One region of the Pantoea sp. X-Soil-YNGN-844 genome, then DNA from elsewhere that is predicted to be linked to it. Evidence: predicted binding sites of a transcription regulator. Region 1 holds the regulator's gene; the other holds the start of a gene.
The links. Region 1 encodes LexA, which represses DNA repair genes until DNA is damaged. Its sites were predicted from a motif close to TNCTGTATGTACATACAGNA; they were not measured.
Positions count from the first base shown of each region.

Region 2: a site for LexA is predicted at 6,218-6,237, ahead of mutH (DNA mismatch repair endonuclease MutH). Genes of this name have one in related genera too.

Region 1 is NZ_AP036007.1:313,946-321,729, forward strand. It holds gene AC6I8C_RS01330 (ABC transporter substrate-binding protein) at 1-72, opposite strand, end outside; gene AC6I8C_RS01335 (UTRA domain-containing protein) at 279-986, shown strand; gene psiE (phosphate-starvation-inducible protein PsiE) at 1,056-1,466, shown strand; gene ubiC (chorismate lyase) at 1,553-2,065, shown strand; gene ubiA (4-hydroxybenzoate octaprenyltransferase) at 2,094-2,960, shown strand; gene plsB (glycerol-3-phosphate 1-O-acyltransferase PlsB) at 3,242-5,665, opposite strand; gene AC6I8C_RS01360 (diacylglycerol kinase) at 5,794-6,162, shown strand; gene lexA (transcriptional repressor LexA) at 6,268-6,882, shown strand; gene dinF (MATE family efflux transporter DinF) at 6,982-7,784, shown strand, end outside.
Region 2 is NZ_AP036007.1:3,281,898-3,289,681, reverse strand. It holds gene AC6I8C_RS15220 (MFS transporter) at 1-212, shown strand, start outside; gene AC6I8C_RS15215 (LysR family transcriptional regulator) at 209-1,129, opposite strand; gene lysA (diaminopimelate decarboxylase) at 1,232-2,488, shown strand; gene AC6I8C_RS15205 (GNAT family N-acetyltransferase) at 2,492-2,941, shown strand; gene AC6I8C_RS15200 (NADP(H)-dependent aldo-keto reductase) at 2,981-4,021, opposite strand; gene AC6I8C_RS15195 (YgdI/YgdR family lipoprotein) at 4,161-4,379, opposite strand; gene AC6I8C_RS15190 (TerC family protein) at 4,498-5,208, opposite strand; gene mutH (DNA mismatch repair endonuclease MutH) at 5,309-5,986, opposite strand; gene rppH (RNA pyrophosphohydrolase) at 6,671-7,198, shown strand; gene ptsP (phosphoenolpyruvate--protein phosphotransferase) at 7,211-7,784, shown strand, end outside.

The DNA.
Region 1 (7,784 bases):
ATCGGCGGCCTGCGCAACGGGCAGGGTGAGGACTACAGCACTGGCTACTACAGAGGCGATAAACGCTTTCATCTCAGTTGCTCCGGGTGTAAGTTGATGGGCCTGGCTGGACTAGTCCAGCAAGAACCGAGCCAATGTAGCTCCTCTATATGAACGATTTATGACAAGGCGGCGCGGTGCGGGGAAGGGACGACAAAAGACGCGGACCGTTCGCCCACCTCAGGCGCGTTTACCTGAACAGTAAGAGTGCGAAGTCGCACCAAAATGAGGCTACTGTTGTGGAGTCGATAGCACTCAAAACGGCGGATGCGATTGCCAGCGCACTGCTGACGCGCATCCAGGCCGGTGAGTTCAGCGGCGGGCGACTGCCAGCGGAACGTGCCTTAAGCGAGGCTTTCAGCACCACGCGGATTACCCTGCGGGAAGCGCTGGGTAAGCTGGAGGCCCAGGGGATGATCTACCGGGAACTGCGTCGCGGCTGGTTTATCGCGCCACCACGTCTGATTTACAACCCGCTGCATCACAGCCACTTTCATGCCATGGCGAGGGAGCAGGGACGGCAGGCGACCACCGAAGTCATCGCCGCAGAACAGGTTGCGGCGCACGACAGCGTAGCAGCCGCGCTGCGTCTGGCTCCAGGTTCGTCGGTTTACTGTATTCGCCGCCTGCGGCGCATTGATGGGCGTGCGGTGCTCTATGTAGAACACTACCTTAATCCGCGTTTTTTCCCTGGCCTGCTCAATGAAGATCTGACCCGCTCCCTGACCGATCTTTATGACCAGCGCTACGGCATTCGCTACGGCGGCGCGCGCTTCACGATTCTGCCCGGCCCGTTGCCGGAGATTGCTGCACCTACGCTGAATGTCGCGCCGGGCAGCCCCGGTCTGCTGATCACCCGTATTAACCGCAATCAGCAAAAAGAGGTGATTGATTGCGACTGTGAATACTGGCGGTACGACGCGCTCTGTGTGGATGTGGAGGCTTAGGGTTATTGTGATTTGCATCACACTCACGCATGATGTTGCGCGCTGATAACTCCTTTTTAAAGGCGCAACATGAGTGACAAAAATCCTTTGGCCCGCCACCTTGCAACGGTTCTGCAATGGGTGCTGAATCTGGGTCTGCTGAGTCTGGCGATCATCCTGATCGTCTTTTTAGGCAAAGAGACTATTCATCTGGCAAACGTCCTGTTTAACACCGGCGAGCAGGCCTCTTCATACCTGCTGATTGAGGGAATTGTTATCTATTTCCTCTACTTCGAATTTATTGCCCTGATTGTTAAGTACTTTCAGTCGGGCTATCACTTTCCCCTGCGCTACTTTGTCTATATCGGTATCACGGCCATTATCCGCCTGATTATCGTCGACCATAAAAATCCCTTCGATACCCTCTGCTACTCAGCGGCGATTCTGATTCTGGTTGTCACGCTGTGGCTGGCCAACAGTAACCGGCTGAAACGCGAGTAATCCCCCTGCCGTCTGACACGACGGCAGGTGTTCGCATCGCCGCTCTGCGCTAAACTAGCGTCCTGAAAATTATCGGGAGTGGTGCCATGTCGCAAGACGCACTCAGCTTATTACGTTCGCTCAACTGGCTTTCTCCGTCGCAGGCCACCCTTGCGCCGCCCTTGCTCGACTGGCTGATGGAGGAGGATTCGATGACGCGCCGCTTTGAGCAGCACTGTCAGCGGGTCACGGTTCAGCCGCTGCGTGAAGGCTTTATCGACGCCAGCGAGTTAGGTGAGGAAAGGGCGTTGTTGCCAGGTGATGAACGCTTCTGGCTGCGCGAAGTGCTGCTGTCCGGCGACGATCAGCCCTGGCTGGCTGGCCGCACGCTGGTGCCGGAAAGCACCCTTAACGGGCCAGAGGCAATGCTGCAACAGCTCGGCACCCGTCCTCTTGGGCGCTATCTTTTTTCGTCGTCGACGCTGACCCGCGATTTTATTGAGCCGGGGCAGGTGGAGGGATTGTGGGGACGACGTTCCCGTCTGCGTCTCTCCGGCAAACCGCTGCTGCTGACTGAACTGTTTTTACCGGCATCGCCGCTTTATCGCGATCTGGTCTGAGGATTTTGTGGTGCAAACGAGCTTAAGTATGAATAAATGGCGGGCCTACGCTCGCCTGATGCGTATCGACAAACCGATCGGGACGCTGCTGCTGATGTGGCCCACGCTCTGGGCATTATGGCTGGCTGACAGGGCGATCCCGCCACTGCCGGTGCTGGTGGTATTCGTTGCCGGGGTGTTTGTGATGCGCGCGGCGGGTTGTGTGATCAATGACTACGCCGACCGCAAAGTTGATGGTCATGTGGAGCGTACGAAGCACCGGCCACTGGCCAGCGGCGCGGTGAGTGCAAAAGAGGCGAAGCTGCTGTTCGTGATCCTGGCGCTGGTGGCTTTTGCGCTGGTGCTGACCATGAACCTGATGACGATCATGCTCTCCGTCGTGGGACTGGCGCTGGCCTGGGTCTATCCCTTTATGAAGCGCTACACCCACCTGCCGCAGGTGGTGCTGGGGGCCGCGTTTGGCTGGGCGATTCCTATGGCCTGGTCCGCAGTTAGTGAGTCCTTACCTCTGGTCTGCTGGCTGGTGTTTATTGCCAACATTTGCTGGACGGTCGCTTACGACACCCAGTATGCGATGGTTGATCGGGATGATGACCTCAAGATTGGCGTAAAGTCGACGGCGATTTTATTTGGTCGTTTCGACAAGCTGATCATCGGGTTGCTGCAACTGGCAACCCTGCTGCTGATGGCGCTGGTGGGCATGATGCTGCATCTGAACGGCGCCTTCTACTGGACGCTGCTGCTGGCGGCTGCGCTGTTTGTTTATCAGCAGAAGCTGATCGCCGGACGCGAGCGCCAGCCCTGTTTCCAGGCTTTTCTCAATAATAACTATGTCGGGATGGTGCTGTTCCTCGGTGTGCTGATGAATTCTCCGCCGTTCAGCCAGCTGTTCTGATAGAGAGATTCCAGACATAAAAAGGCGATCCGGGAAGTCGCCAAACCTGATGAGGGTGAATCTGGCAGCAATGGATAAGCTCAACGAGCAGGGAACATGGGCAGAAGAGGAAAGCGTCCCGCGCCAGGGACGGCGCGGGCCGAGCAGTCAGGGATGACGCTTTTGCGTCTTTCCGATCTGACCATGTTCCCTGAGCAGGCACCGTCTTACAGCGAATCGGACCAGACCTGGTCTATAAAAAAGGCGACCTCATGAGGTCGCCTTTTTACTGGGCGCGGGTGTCAGTCGTGCGCCACCGCGGTTTCAATCGTCATGCGGACATCACTGGTGACCAGGTCAGCCAGGATATGCCAGGTCGCCAGGGTCTGCGCGACATCGGCATCACCGCTGTCGCTGATATACCCTTCGTCACGCAGCGTCAGCACCAGTGAGGTAAAGACCGCTTTGTCGAAGAACTCCGGCGCGTTGATACCGTGCAGTACCGACAGACGCTGCGCCAGCGTCCGGCTCTCTTTCTCCAGCGTGCCACGGTTAATCGTCGGCTTGGCGCTGAGAATAGAGAAGGTAATGGCATAACGCTGCAGCGTTTCGCGCACACCGGCAGCCAGCAGTTGCAGCGTGCGGTAGCGTGCCGCAGTAAAGCGCAACTCACCGGCTTCGAAGGTAATCAGGCCCTGACGCGCCAGCTCCTGACTGATATCGGTCAGCAGTTGCGGCAGCTCATCGGTCTGCCAGCGCAGGAACAGTTCGCTCTTCAGCATCGGGTAGATCAGGCTCACCTGACGCAGCAGTTCGGCTTCAGTCAGCGTCTGATGCTGCTGAACTATGGCGGCAATCAGCGACGGCATCACCAGCATGTGATGAATATTGTTGCGATAGTAGGTCATCAGCACCGCCTGCTCACGCGGCAGAATGATGATGTCGCCAATACTGTCCTTTTCACTCTCAAACTTATTCATACCCATGGCGTGATCCAGCAGCGCTTCCGCTGAAAGATCGGGTACGGTCGCGTTAGGTGAATAAGGCACATTGCGCAGCAACTGGGTATAGCACTCCAGCTGTTCAATCAGCTGTTCACGGGTGAGTGAGCGCTGACGTGACGCCAGCAAAGCGGTAACACAGAGGTTCATGGCATTGGCCGCGCCCGCTTCATTGATACGCACCATCAGACTGGCCGCGATATCATTGACCGTCGGTGTTAACCAGCTCGGACGCTGCGGCTCAATCGGATCGATGGCATCGCGCCATTCCGGCACCTGCTTATTGAGATAGTTGACCAGCGGCAGCGGCTCGCCAAAGTTAACATAACCCTGACCGAGATTGCGCAGCTTGCGCAAGCCACGCACCATCTGCATGAAGCCCTCTTTCTCTTTCGCCGCGCCGCGCAGTTCTTTGGCGTAAGTACCCACTTCCATCACGTGCTCATAGCCGATGTAGATCGGCACCAGCGTGATCGGGCGGTTACCGCCGCGCAGCATCGCCTGCAATGTCATGGCTAAGGTGCCGGTTTTCGGGTCCAGCAGGCGGCCGGTACGAGAACGACCACCCTCGACAAAGTACTCAACCGAATAGCCGCGGGTAAACAGCTCGCCGAGATATTCACGGAACACCGTGGCGTAGAGCTTGTTGCCTTTAAAAGTACGACGAATAAAGAATGCGCCCAGACGACGGAAAATCGGGCCGGCTGGCCAGAAGTTGAGGTTGATACCGGCAGCAATGTGTGGCGGGACCAGGCCCTGATGATAGAGCACGTAGGAGAGCAGCAGATAATCCATGTGGCTGCGATGGCACGGCACATAGACAATCTCGTGGCCATCCTGCGCCAGCTGGCGCACTTTTTCGCCGCCATTGACGTTGATGCCCTGATAGAGACGACTCCAGAGCCAGCCCATCACGCGGTCGGTAACGCGAATCGCTTCATAAGAGAAGTTGGCGGCAATTTCTTCCATCATCTCGACAGCATTCTGCTGCGCTTTCTCATGGGAGATTTTTTTGCTGCGTGCTTCATCTTCGACGGCTTTTTCAATCGCTTTGGATTGCAGCAGACGGTTAAACAGATCCTGACGCGCCGGTAACCGCGGGCCAATCGCCGCCAGCCGCTGACGGGCAAAATGGATGCGCGCCACGCGAGCCAGTTTCTGGGCAATCGACTTATCCGTACCGTGTTCCGTGGCCATGCGGCGCAGCGAAACGGTCGGCGAGAAGCGAACAAAACTGTCGCGTCCGTGCCAGATCACCGCAAAGAATTTCTGTACGCCGTTCAGCACCCGCAGGTGTGGCGTGGCTTCGCCCTGAACTTCACGTCCTGGTGCGCGACCAAACATCACCGTTACCGGCAGCATCTGGATATCCAGCGTAGGATTATTGCGATGCAGATCGAGGTAATCGTGAAAGATTTTCACCGATTCCACGCTGGGCACAAAATAGGGGAAGACGCGCGGGCCATCGTGGATAAATACGTGGCGCGGCAGCAGTGAACCATCAATCTCCAGCGGAGAGAGCGGGTCAGGCAGATGATGCCGCAGACACTGCGCGCGTAAAGTCAGTAAGTCGGCCTTCGAATCGTAAGGCAAAACATACATAATAGGTCGGGTCGGATCCAGACCATGTTCAGACACGGGATCGGCCGGAATGGCCTTACTTTTTACCAAAAACGACAGTGGTAAATTAAGCAATTTGTAATAGAGTTTACGCCAACCTGACATAGACAACATGAAGCCTCTTGTTAGCAAAGCGCCGCAAGCATACCAGAAAGTGCAGCGAAGATCTGTGGTGGTGCCAATTGCACGCAGCCCAGACATTGACGTCAATCCGATAAAAGGGTTCCCACATCATGGCAAATAATGCCACCGGACTTATCAGAATAGTTAAAGCCGCAGGTTACTCCTGGCAGGGACTGCGTGCCGCCTGGCAACATGAAGCGGCGTTTCGTCAGGAAGCCCTGGCTGCGCTGGTCGCCATTATTATCGCCTGCTGGCTGGATGTCGATGTGGTCTCACGCATCCTGATGATCGGGGCAGTGGTGCTGGTCGTCATTGTTGAAATCCTTAATAGCGCCATTGAAGCGGTCGTTGACCGCATCGGTCAGGAGCATCATCCGCTGGCGGGCCGGGCCAAAGATATGGGCTCTGCGGCGGTACTGATCAGCATCTTACTGGCACTGTTTGTCTGGATCGCGCTGCTCTGGACACATTTGCGATAAGCGTTCCATATCGCGCCGGAAGCCGCGTTTTGCCTGACAATCGGTTTCCATTTCGCCAATACCTGTATATACTCACAGCGACTGTATAAACAACCAGGGGGCGGGATGAAAGCATTAACCAGCAGGCAGCAGCAGGTCTATGACCTGATTCGCGACCATATTTCTTCAACAGGCATGCCGCCTACGCGCGCAGAGATTGCTGCACAACTGGGCTTCCGCTCACCGAATGCGGCAGAAGAGCACCTGAAAGCGCTGGCGCGTAAAGGTGTCATTGAGATCGTTTCGGGTGCATCGCGCGGCATTCGTCTGTTAATGGAAGAAGAAGCCTCAGAAGGCATACCGTTGATTGGCCGGGTTGCTGCCGGTGAGCCGATCATGGCGCAGGAACATATCGAAACCCACTACAAGGTCGATCCGGGCCTGTTTAAGCCGTCTGCCGACTTCCTGCTGCGCGTCAGCGGAATGTCGATGAAAGATATCGGGATTATGGATGGCGACCTGCTCGCGGTACATAAAACCCAGGATGTGCGCAACGGCCAGGTTGTCGTTGCCCGCATCGATGATGAAGTCACCGTTAAGCGCTGGAAAAAGCAGGGTGCTATCGTGCATCTGCTGCCTGAAAACAGTGATTTTGACCCGATTGTTGTCGATACCCGTGCACAGTCCCTGACCATTGAAGGTTTGGCGGTTGGCGTGGTGCGCAACGGCGAGTGGCTCTGATTTTAGGCCTGCGTGCATTCGCCTTTTCTGATGCTATTCTGTCTGCCCTAATTTTGTCGCTGACTGTTTTGCGCAGCGACACCGAGCACGGAACGGCGAATGCGCTTTATCACGGCAACCGATAAAAATCTCTGGCGGCTTGCGCTGCCGATGATCCTTTCAAATATCACCGTTCCCTTACTGGGAGTGGTCGATACTGCAGTTATTGGTCATCTCGACAGCCCTGTCTATCTTGGCGGGGTTGCGGTCGGGACCACGGTGACCAGCTTCCTCTTTATGCTGCTGCTTTTCCTTAGAATGAGTACGACTGGCCTTACGGCGCAGGCGTTTGGTGCGGACGATAAAACCGCGCTGGCACGCGCACTGACGCAGCCGCTGATCATTGCGCTGCTGGCAGGTGTACTGTTCATCGCTTTACGTTATCCGATTATTCAGCTGGCGACCCATCTGGTTGGCGGTAATCCCGCGGTACTGGAACAGGCGGCGCTGTTTATTCAGATTCGCTGGCTCAGTGCGCCTGCTACGCTGGCAAATCTGGTCATTCTGGGCTGGCTGCTGGGCGTGCAGTATGCGCGCGCGCCGGTGATCCTGCTGGTGGTGGGCAATGTGGTTAATATCGTACTCGATCTCTGGCTGGTCATAGGCCTGCACTGGGGTGTCGCGGGTGCGGCAACCGCCACGGCGCTGGCGGAGTACATTACGCTGGGTGTCGGCAGCATCATGGTCTGGCGGGTCCTGAAGCTGCGTGGTATTCCCCTGAGCCTGCTGAAGCAGAGCTGGCGCGGTGACAGCGGCCGGCTGCTGCGGCTGAACCGGGATATCATGCTGCGCTCACTGATGCTGCAACTCTGTTTCGCCTCGCTGACCGTGCTGGGCGCGCGGCTGGGCCCGGATGTGGTGGC
Region 2 (7,784 bases), 3.0 Mb from region 1:
AAGAGGCACCGAACCTGGTCTCAACCCTGAACATTTCCGCGTTTAACGTCGGTAATGCGCTGGGGGCCTGGGTCGGCGGGGCGGTCATTGGCCGTGGTTTTGGCCTGACGGCGGTGCCGGTTGCGGCAGCTGCGCTGGCCGCTATCGGCCTGCTGATCTGCCTGATCACCTTCCGTAAATCGGGCAGCGCAGCCGCCAGAGTTCGCGCTTAAGCCAGGCGGGCGGCAATACGTGCCGGAAAGTCAGCCACCTGCTGCTGCAGATGGCTGACAAAGGCATCGACCAGCGCTGACGCGGGGCGGTGTTGTGGCCTCACCAGGCTGACGGTAAACGGCACCGCCACGCTGAATTTTCGCATCACCACACCGCTGTCGGCGTAATCCAGCGCCGTCAGCGGATTCACAATCGAGACCCCCACGCCCGCTCTGACCATCGCGCACACCGACGCGGCGCTGTGCGTCTCCATCACCAGCCGCCGTTCGACGCCCTGCTCCTGAAACAGCGCATCCAGCAGCTGACGATAGCCGTCGTTGCGCGACAGGCTGACATACTGTTCGCCCGCAAAGTCGTGCGGTGTCAGTTCTGCACGCTGACTCAGAGGATGATACTGTGGCAACACGCATACTTCATCACAGGTCAGCAGGGCGAGGCGGTCAGTCCCGGCCGGCGCGTGCTGGGTTTCGGTTAAGCCAATATCGTAGCGCTGAGCTGACAGCCACTCCTCCAGCAGCGGCGACTCCTGCGGAATCACATTCAGGCTCACATCCGGGTAGCGCATTAAAAACGGCTGACACAGCGGTGGCAGCAGCGACTGCGAAAAAACCGGCAGGCAGGCGATCGACAGCTCACCCTGACGAAACTGACGCAACCCTTCTGCCGCTTCCATGATGCGATCCAGCCCATACCAGGAGCGCTGCACCTCTTCAAAAAGACGTAACCCCTGCACCGTCGGCTGCAGGCGACCACGCACCCGCCCGAAGAGCGCTAATCCCAGCTGCTGCTCCAGTCGCGCCAGCTCCCGGCTTACGGTCGGCTGTGAGGTATGCAGCAGCGTAGCTGCCTGGGTCAGGTTACCGCTGGTCATCACCGCATGAAAAATTTCGATATGCCGCCAGTTAATGTTTGCCATGCCGCCTTCCTATATCCATTCTGAATAGATGCTATTAAAACAGATATTTTTCGCTATGGAATGATTCTGGCTTAATGCAGTTATCGCCACAGGAGAATTGCTATGCCACGTTCATTACAGAGTACCGATACCGCCCTCAACGCCGCTAATCTGCTGCCGCTGGCACGCCGTTATGCCGGACCATTCTGGGCTTATGATGCCCAGATTATTCAGGCGCGTATTGCTCAGCTGCAGGCGTTTGATGTGGTGCGTTTTGCGCAGAAAGCCTGCTCAAATATTCATATCCTGCGCCTGATGCGCGCAGCGGGGGTGAAAGTGGATTCGGTATCGTTGGGTGAGATCGAACGTGCGCTGGCAGCCGGTTATCAGCCTGGCGGTGATGAGATCGTCTTTACCGCGGATCTGTTCGATCAGCCAACGCTGGCACGGGTTACCGCGTTGAAAGTGCCGGTCAATGCCGGTTCGATTGATATGCTGCATCAGCTCGGCGCGGTGTCACCGGGACATGCGGTGTGGCTGCGGGTGAATCCTGGCTTCGGTCACGGCCATAGCCAGAAAACCAATACCGGCGGCGAAAACAGCAAGCACGGTATCTGGCACGACGATTTAGACGAGGCGCTGGCGGCCATTAAACAGCACGGCCTGAAGCTGGTGGGCATCCACATGCATATCGGCTCAGGCGTCGATTATTCGCATCTGCAGCAGGTCTGTGAAGCGATGGTCGAACTGGTGATGGCGTCGGGTCAGGATCTGACGGCAATCTCAGCGGGTGGCGGGCTTTCTATCCCTTATCGCTATGGCGAAGAGGCGATCGATACCGGGCACTATTTCGGCCTGTGGGACGCAGCCCGGCAGCGCATTGCTCAGCATCTCGGTCATGCGGTTAAACTGGAGATCGAGCCGGGCCGTTTCCTGGTGGCCGAAGCGGGCGTGCTGGTGTCGCAGGTGCGGGCAGTAAAGTCGATGGGCAGCCGTCACTTCGTACTGGTCGATGCCGGTTTCAGTGACCTGATGCGCCCCTCAATGTATGGCAGCTATCACCATATCTCGCTGATGGCGGGCGATGAGCGGGCGATTGATGAGCAGCAGACCATCGACACGGTGGTCGCGGGTCCGCTGTGCGAATCGGGCGATGTCTTTACCCAGCTGGAGGGCGGCATGGTCGAACCGCGCGCGATGCCGGCAGCAAAAGTGGGCGATTATCTGGTGTTCCATGACACCGGCGCTTACGGTGCCTCTATGTCCTCAAACTACAACAGCCGTCCGCTGATCCCGGAAGTGCTGTTTGAGCAGGGCCAGCCGCGCGAAATCCGTCGCGCGCAGACGATTGAGTCAATGCTGGCGCTGGAAATCGATTAACTCATGAAAATCGTCCCGCTCAGCGATGTGCCGCAATTTGCCGATCAGATTACCGACTGGCAGTGGTGCGCTTTTGGCGAGGCCAGCAGCCGGGCGTTCTTCGCCAGTGTGGTAAACAGCAGCCTGACCGGCGCTGATTTTCCGGTCACCTTTGTCGCCGTAGAGGCGGGCAGGGCAATCGGCACGGTGGGATTCTGGCGCTGCGATCTGATCAGCCGTCAGGATCTCTATCCGTGGCTGGCGGCGCTCTATGTGGATGAGTCGGCGCGCGGCAAAGGTGTCAGTGAGGCGCTGCAGCAGCATGTTATTGCTTATGCACAGGCTCGCGGCTATCCACGGTTGTGGTTATGGTCAACGTTTGGGGGATATTACGAACGGTCTGGCTGGCTGCCGCAGGGAGAGGCGCTGGAGTATCCCGATAAGCCGGTGAAACTCTATTATCGTGACCTGTGAGAGAGGCCAGCCGCCCTGCGGCAGCTGGCAACAGAGTACTTATGGCGCAGGATAGGTGTAACGGCGGTGGATTGCCTCAATACCTTCCAGAATCTCTGCATTTAAAGTCAGATTGAAACTGTCGATATTAATCTGCAGCTGCTCAAGCGTCGTGGCGCCCAGCAGCGTGCTGGCCACAAACGGCTGCTGACGCACATAGGCCAGCGCCATCTGCGACGGGTCAATCTGATGCTGTTGCGCTAACGCCACATATTCGGCAATCGCCTTCTGAGACTGCTCGCCGCTATAGCGGGTAAAGCGGCTGAACAGCGTGTTACGTGCGCCCGCAGGCTGCGCACCGTTCAGATATTTGCCGCTCAGCGTACCAAACGCCAGGCTGGAATACGCCAGCAGCTCGACGCCTTCATGCTGGCTGATTTCGGCCAGACCCACTTCAAAGCTGCGGTTCAGCAGGCTGTAAGGATTCTGAATGCTGATAATGCGCGGCAGTTCATGCTTCTCGGCCAGCTGCAGGTAGCGCATCACGCCCCACGCGGTTTCGTTCGACACGCCAATATAACGAATCTTACCGGCGCGCACCTGCTCGGTCAGCGCTTCCAGCGTCTCCAGCAGCGTCACCTGCGCCGTGGTCTCGCTGTACTGATAGCCCAGCTTGCCAAAATAGTTGGTCTGGCGCTGAGGCCAGTGCAGCTGGTAAAGATCAAGGTAGTCGGTGTTCAGACGTTTCAGGCTGGCATCAAGTGCGGCGCGGATGTTTTTACGGTCCAGGGCCATATCCGGGCGAATCGACGCATCATTGCCGCGTGACGGACCCGCCACTTTACTGGCCAGAATGATTTTGTCGCGGCTGCCGCGCTGTTTAAGCCAGCTGCCAATGTATTGTTCGGTCAGACCCTGAGTTTCCGGGCGCGGTGGCACCGGATACATTTCAGCGGTATCAATAAAGTTGATGCCGGAATGGATAGCCAAATCCAGCTGAGCATGGGCGTCGGCTTCGCTGTTCTGTTCGCCAAACGTCATAGTGCCCAACCCCAGCTGACTCACTTCCAGCGTGCTGTGGGGAATACGATGATAGTGCATTGCCAGCTTCCTTTTTTTATGGAATGGAATGTTGTGTCCTCAGGGACTATAGCGCGAGCAACGGCGGGGAAGGAAGGGGGAAAAATCGGGGAAATCACCTGCCAGCGCGGAATCGGTGGCAGGTCATTAAATCGGGTACTTAACGTTCAATGATCGTTGAGACCTCATCGCTGTTAATCTGCACCTCGTGACCCGTCTGGTCGGTGTACTGCACCAGGCCGGTCTCTTTATCAATGCTCGGCTTGCCCTCGGTCATGATCATCCGGCCATCTTTGGTCGCCATGACATAATCAGAACTGCATCCACTCAGTAACGCTGCGGTTACCATCACCAGTGCTACGCCTGCCCACCCTTTCATCACGCCTCTTCCTCACAAATCGTTAAGTGCAAAAAGTGTAGTAATAAATGGTTTTGCCGGCAGGGTTAATCGTAGGATTCTGAAAATAACCGGGCGAGCAGGCTCGCCCTTGACTTTCTCAGGCGTGCTTTTTCTTACTGCGCATCAGGTTAAGGCACTCAACCGCCATGGAGAAGAACATAGCGAAATAAATGTAACCTTTTGGTACGTGGACCGCGAAACTCTCCAGAATCAGGGTAAAACCGACCAGAATCAGGAAGGAGAGTGCCAGCATTTTCACTGACGGATGGCGCTCGACAAACTCACCAATAGCGCGTGCCGCAAACATCATCATCAGCACTGCAATCACGACGGCTGCCATCATAATGAACAGATGATCGGAGAGGCCGATGGCGGTAATCACCGAGTCGAGGCTGAAAATAATGTCGAGCATCATGATCTGCACAATCGCGCCAAGGAACGAATGAACGCGGGTATTGTGTTCGCCTTCGCTGCCTTCAATCGTTTCATGGATCTCCATGCTCGATTTCCACAGCAGGAACAGACCGCCAAACAGCAGAATCAGATCGCGCGCCGAGAAGGCATGATCCATCAGCGTAAACAGCGGGTTAGTCAGACGGGCGACCCACGCGATGGAAGCCAGCAGGCCAAGACGCATTAACATCGCCCCCATCAGACCAATGCGGCGTGCACTGGCCTGCTGGTGTTTGGGCAGTTTAGCGACCACCAGCGACAGGAAAATGATGTTATCAATACCCAGCACCACCTCAAGGATGGTCAGGGTGCCCAGCGCCAGCCAGGCGTTGGGATCAGAAATCCACTCAAACATACCGGCATTCAATCCTAAACGAAAAGTAAACGGCGATTATACGCATTGAATTCGCCAATCTCCCACAAAATTGCGACGTTGGTCGCGCAGGATAAGCGATTTACAGGAGAAAATGGCGTGCCAGCAGGGGACCGGTGAAGCTCTTCTTCAGGTAGAAGCCGCGCGGCAGGGTCATGATAGGCTGGCCCTGATCGCCGATTCCCTCGGTCAGTGCCTTACTGTTGGCGGCTTTGGGCCGGATTTGCAGCCAGGCACCATGCCGTGCGGTAATCTGCTCAACGCGCCCCAGCACGATCATATCCATCAGTTCTTCCCAGTCCTGACGCAGCATCTCATCTTCTTCCGCATTCGGACTCCATAACAGCGGCGCGCCGACACGGCGTTCCCGCAGCGGAATCTCGCGTCCGCCTTCAACCGGGATCCACAACACCCGCATCAGCTTGTGACGCACATGGCTGGTGAGCCAGGTCACGCCGCTGTTACCGGTCAGCGGTGCGACGCAGACAAAGGTGGTTTCCAGCGGTTTACCCTGTGCATCAATCGGGATGGTTTTCAGTTCGATACCCAGATGGGCAAAGTCCTGTTCCGCTTTGCTGCCCGCACTCGCCCCAAGGTGCCACTCCAGCAGCATACCGACCCAGCCTTTATCGCGTTTAAGATCCGCAGGCATGGGCAGACCGGCACGCGCAGCCAGCGTTTCCATAGGTAATCCGGCTAAATCCTGCGCGCGTGCCAGCAGGGTGGCTTCATCTTCGGGTGGTCCTGGTGGATAACACATGTTGATAACTCGCAATGATTAAAATTTGTACAGCTGCGGGTAGCTAAGTTGTCCCGCTAAAATAAATCGTGTCCGGGAGCGATAATAACATGATAGATCATGCTTTTTTAGGTGGATTGCCCTTACGCTACCCGTAGTGGGTCAGGGTTATCCCAGCTTACCCGCAACAATGAACAGGATCTCCAGCCCGGTTATCCACAGAAAAGTGGGATAACCCCCTTATGTTTGCGGTACTGGTTCCATTTACAGCCTTGACTTTTTGCTATTTGACCAAATTTTCACCGCACTGACCTAACCCTGAGCAATTATCTGTGGATAAAAAGCACTGTGCTTATAATTTAGCCAATTGTCAGTGGGCGTAAAAATATTCGCTGTTTATAAAAAGACGATGAAGCGTAATTCTGCATTAATTTCATTTTTAATCAGTAAGATAGGCAATTGTCTCTTTTTGGCATTCCCAGGTGTGATGACAGGGTTATTCAGTTAACTCCCGCGTTCTTCACAAAGCTATCCACAGAAAAGGTGAATAAGATCGATCTTTTTTGCGGTCTTTGTTTATAACTTTGCCCTTTTCTGTGAGTTATCCCGCTATTGATGGCTCAACCCCCCATGAATCCAGTGGTTTACCGCCTGTAAGGAGTGTGAAACAATCAGGCCATTCAAATTTTGCTTTGAGGTAGTCCGGTGATCGATGATGATGGCTACCGCCCGAATGTTGGTATCGTAATCTGTAACCGGCAGGGACAAGTGTTATGGGCCAGGCGCTTTGGACAGCACTCCTGGCAATTTCCTCAGGGAGGCATCAATCCCGGTGAAACCGCAGAACAGGCGATGTATCGCGAACTGTTCGAAGAGGTCGGATTACACCGGAAAGATGTTCGAATACTTGCCTCTACCCGTAACTGGTTGCGTTACAAGTTGCCAAAACGTTTGGTGCGTTGGGACACAAAGCCGGTATGTATCGGCCAGAAACAAAAGTGGTTTCTTCTGCAGTTAATGTGTAATGACGCGGATATCAATGTGCAGCACAGCAGCACGCCGGAGTTTGACGGCTGGCGCTGGGTCAGTTTCTGGTATCCGGTGCGTCAGGTTGTCTCCTTTAAGCGCGATGTCTATCGTCGGGTAATGAAGGAATTCGCTGGCGTGGTGATGTCTATGCAGGAGAGTGCGGGGCAGCGAAATAATCCTGCCCATCGACGTAAGAGAGGATAGGCCACGCCCTTTATGCTCACTCAGTTGCGCGAAATTGTAGAAAAAGTGGCGAGTGCGCCGCGTCTCAATGAAGCACTCGACATCCTGGTCAATGAGATCTGTCTGGCGATGGACACGGAAGTCTGTTCCGTTTACCTCGCCGACCACGATCGTCGCTGCTATTACCTGATGGCGACGCGCGGCCTCAAAAAACCGCGTGGCCGCACCGTGACGCTGGCGTTTGACGAAGGTATCGTCGGTTTAGTGGGCCGTCTGGCCGAACCGATCAACCTTGCTGACGCCCAGAGTCACCCCAGCTTTAAATATATCCCCGCAGTCAAAGAGGAGCGTTATCGCTCCTTCCTCGGCGTGCCCATTATCAGCCGTCGCCAGCTTCTTGGCGTGCTGGTGGTGCAGCAGCGCGAACACCGTCAGTTTGATGAAAGCGAAGAGTCATTCCTGGTGACGCTCGCCACCCAGATGGCAGCGCTGCTGTCGCAGTCTCAAATGGGTCAGCTGTTTGGTCAGTTCCGGCAGACGCGGGTGCGCGCCATAGCGGCAGCGCCTGGCGTAGCGGTGGCACCCGGCTGGGTCGATGAGACGCAGC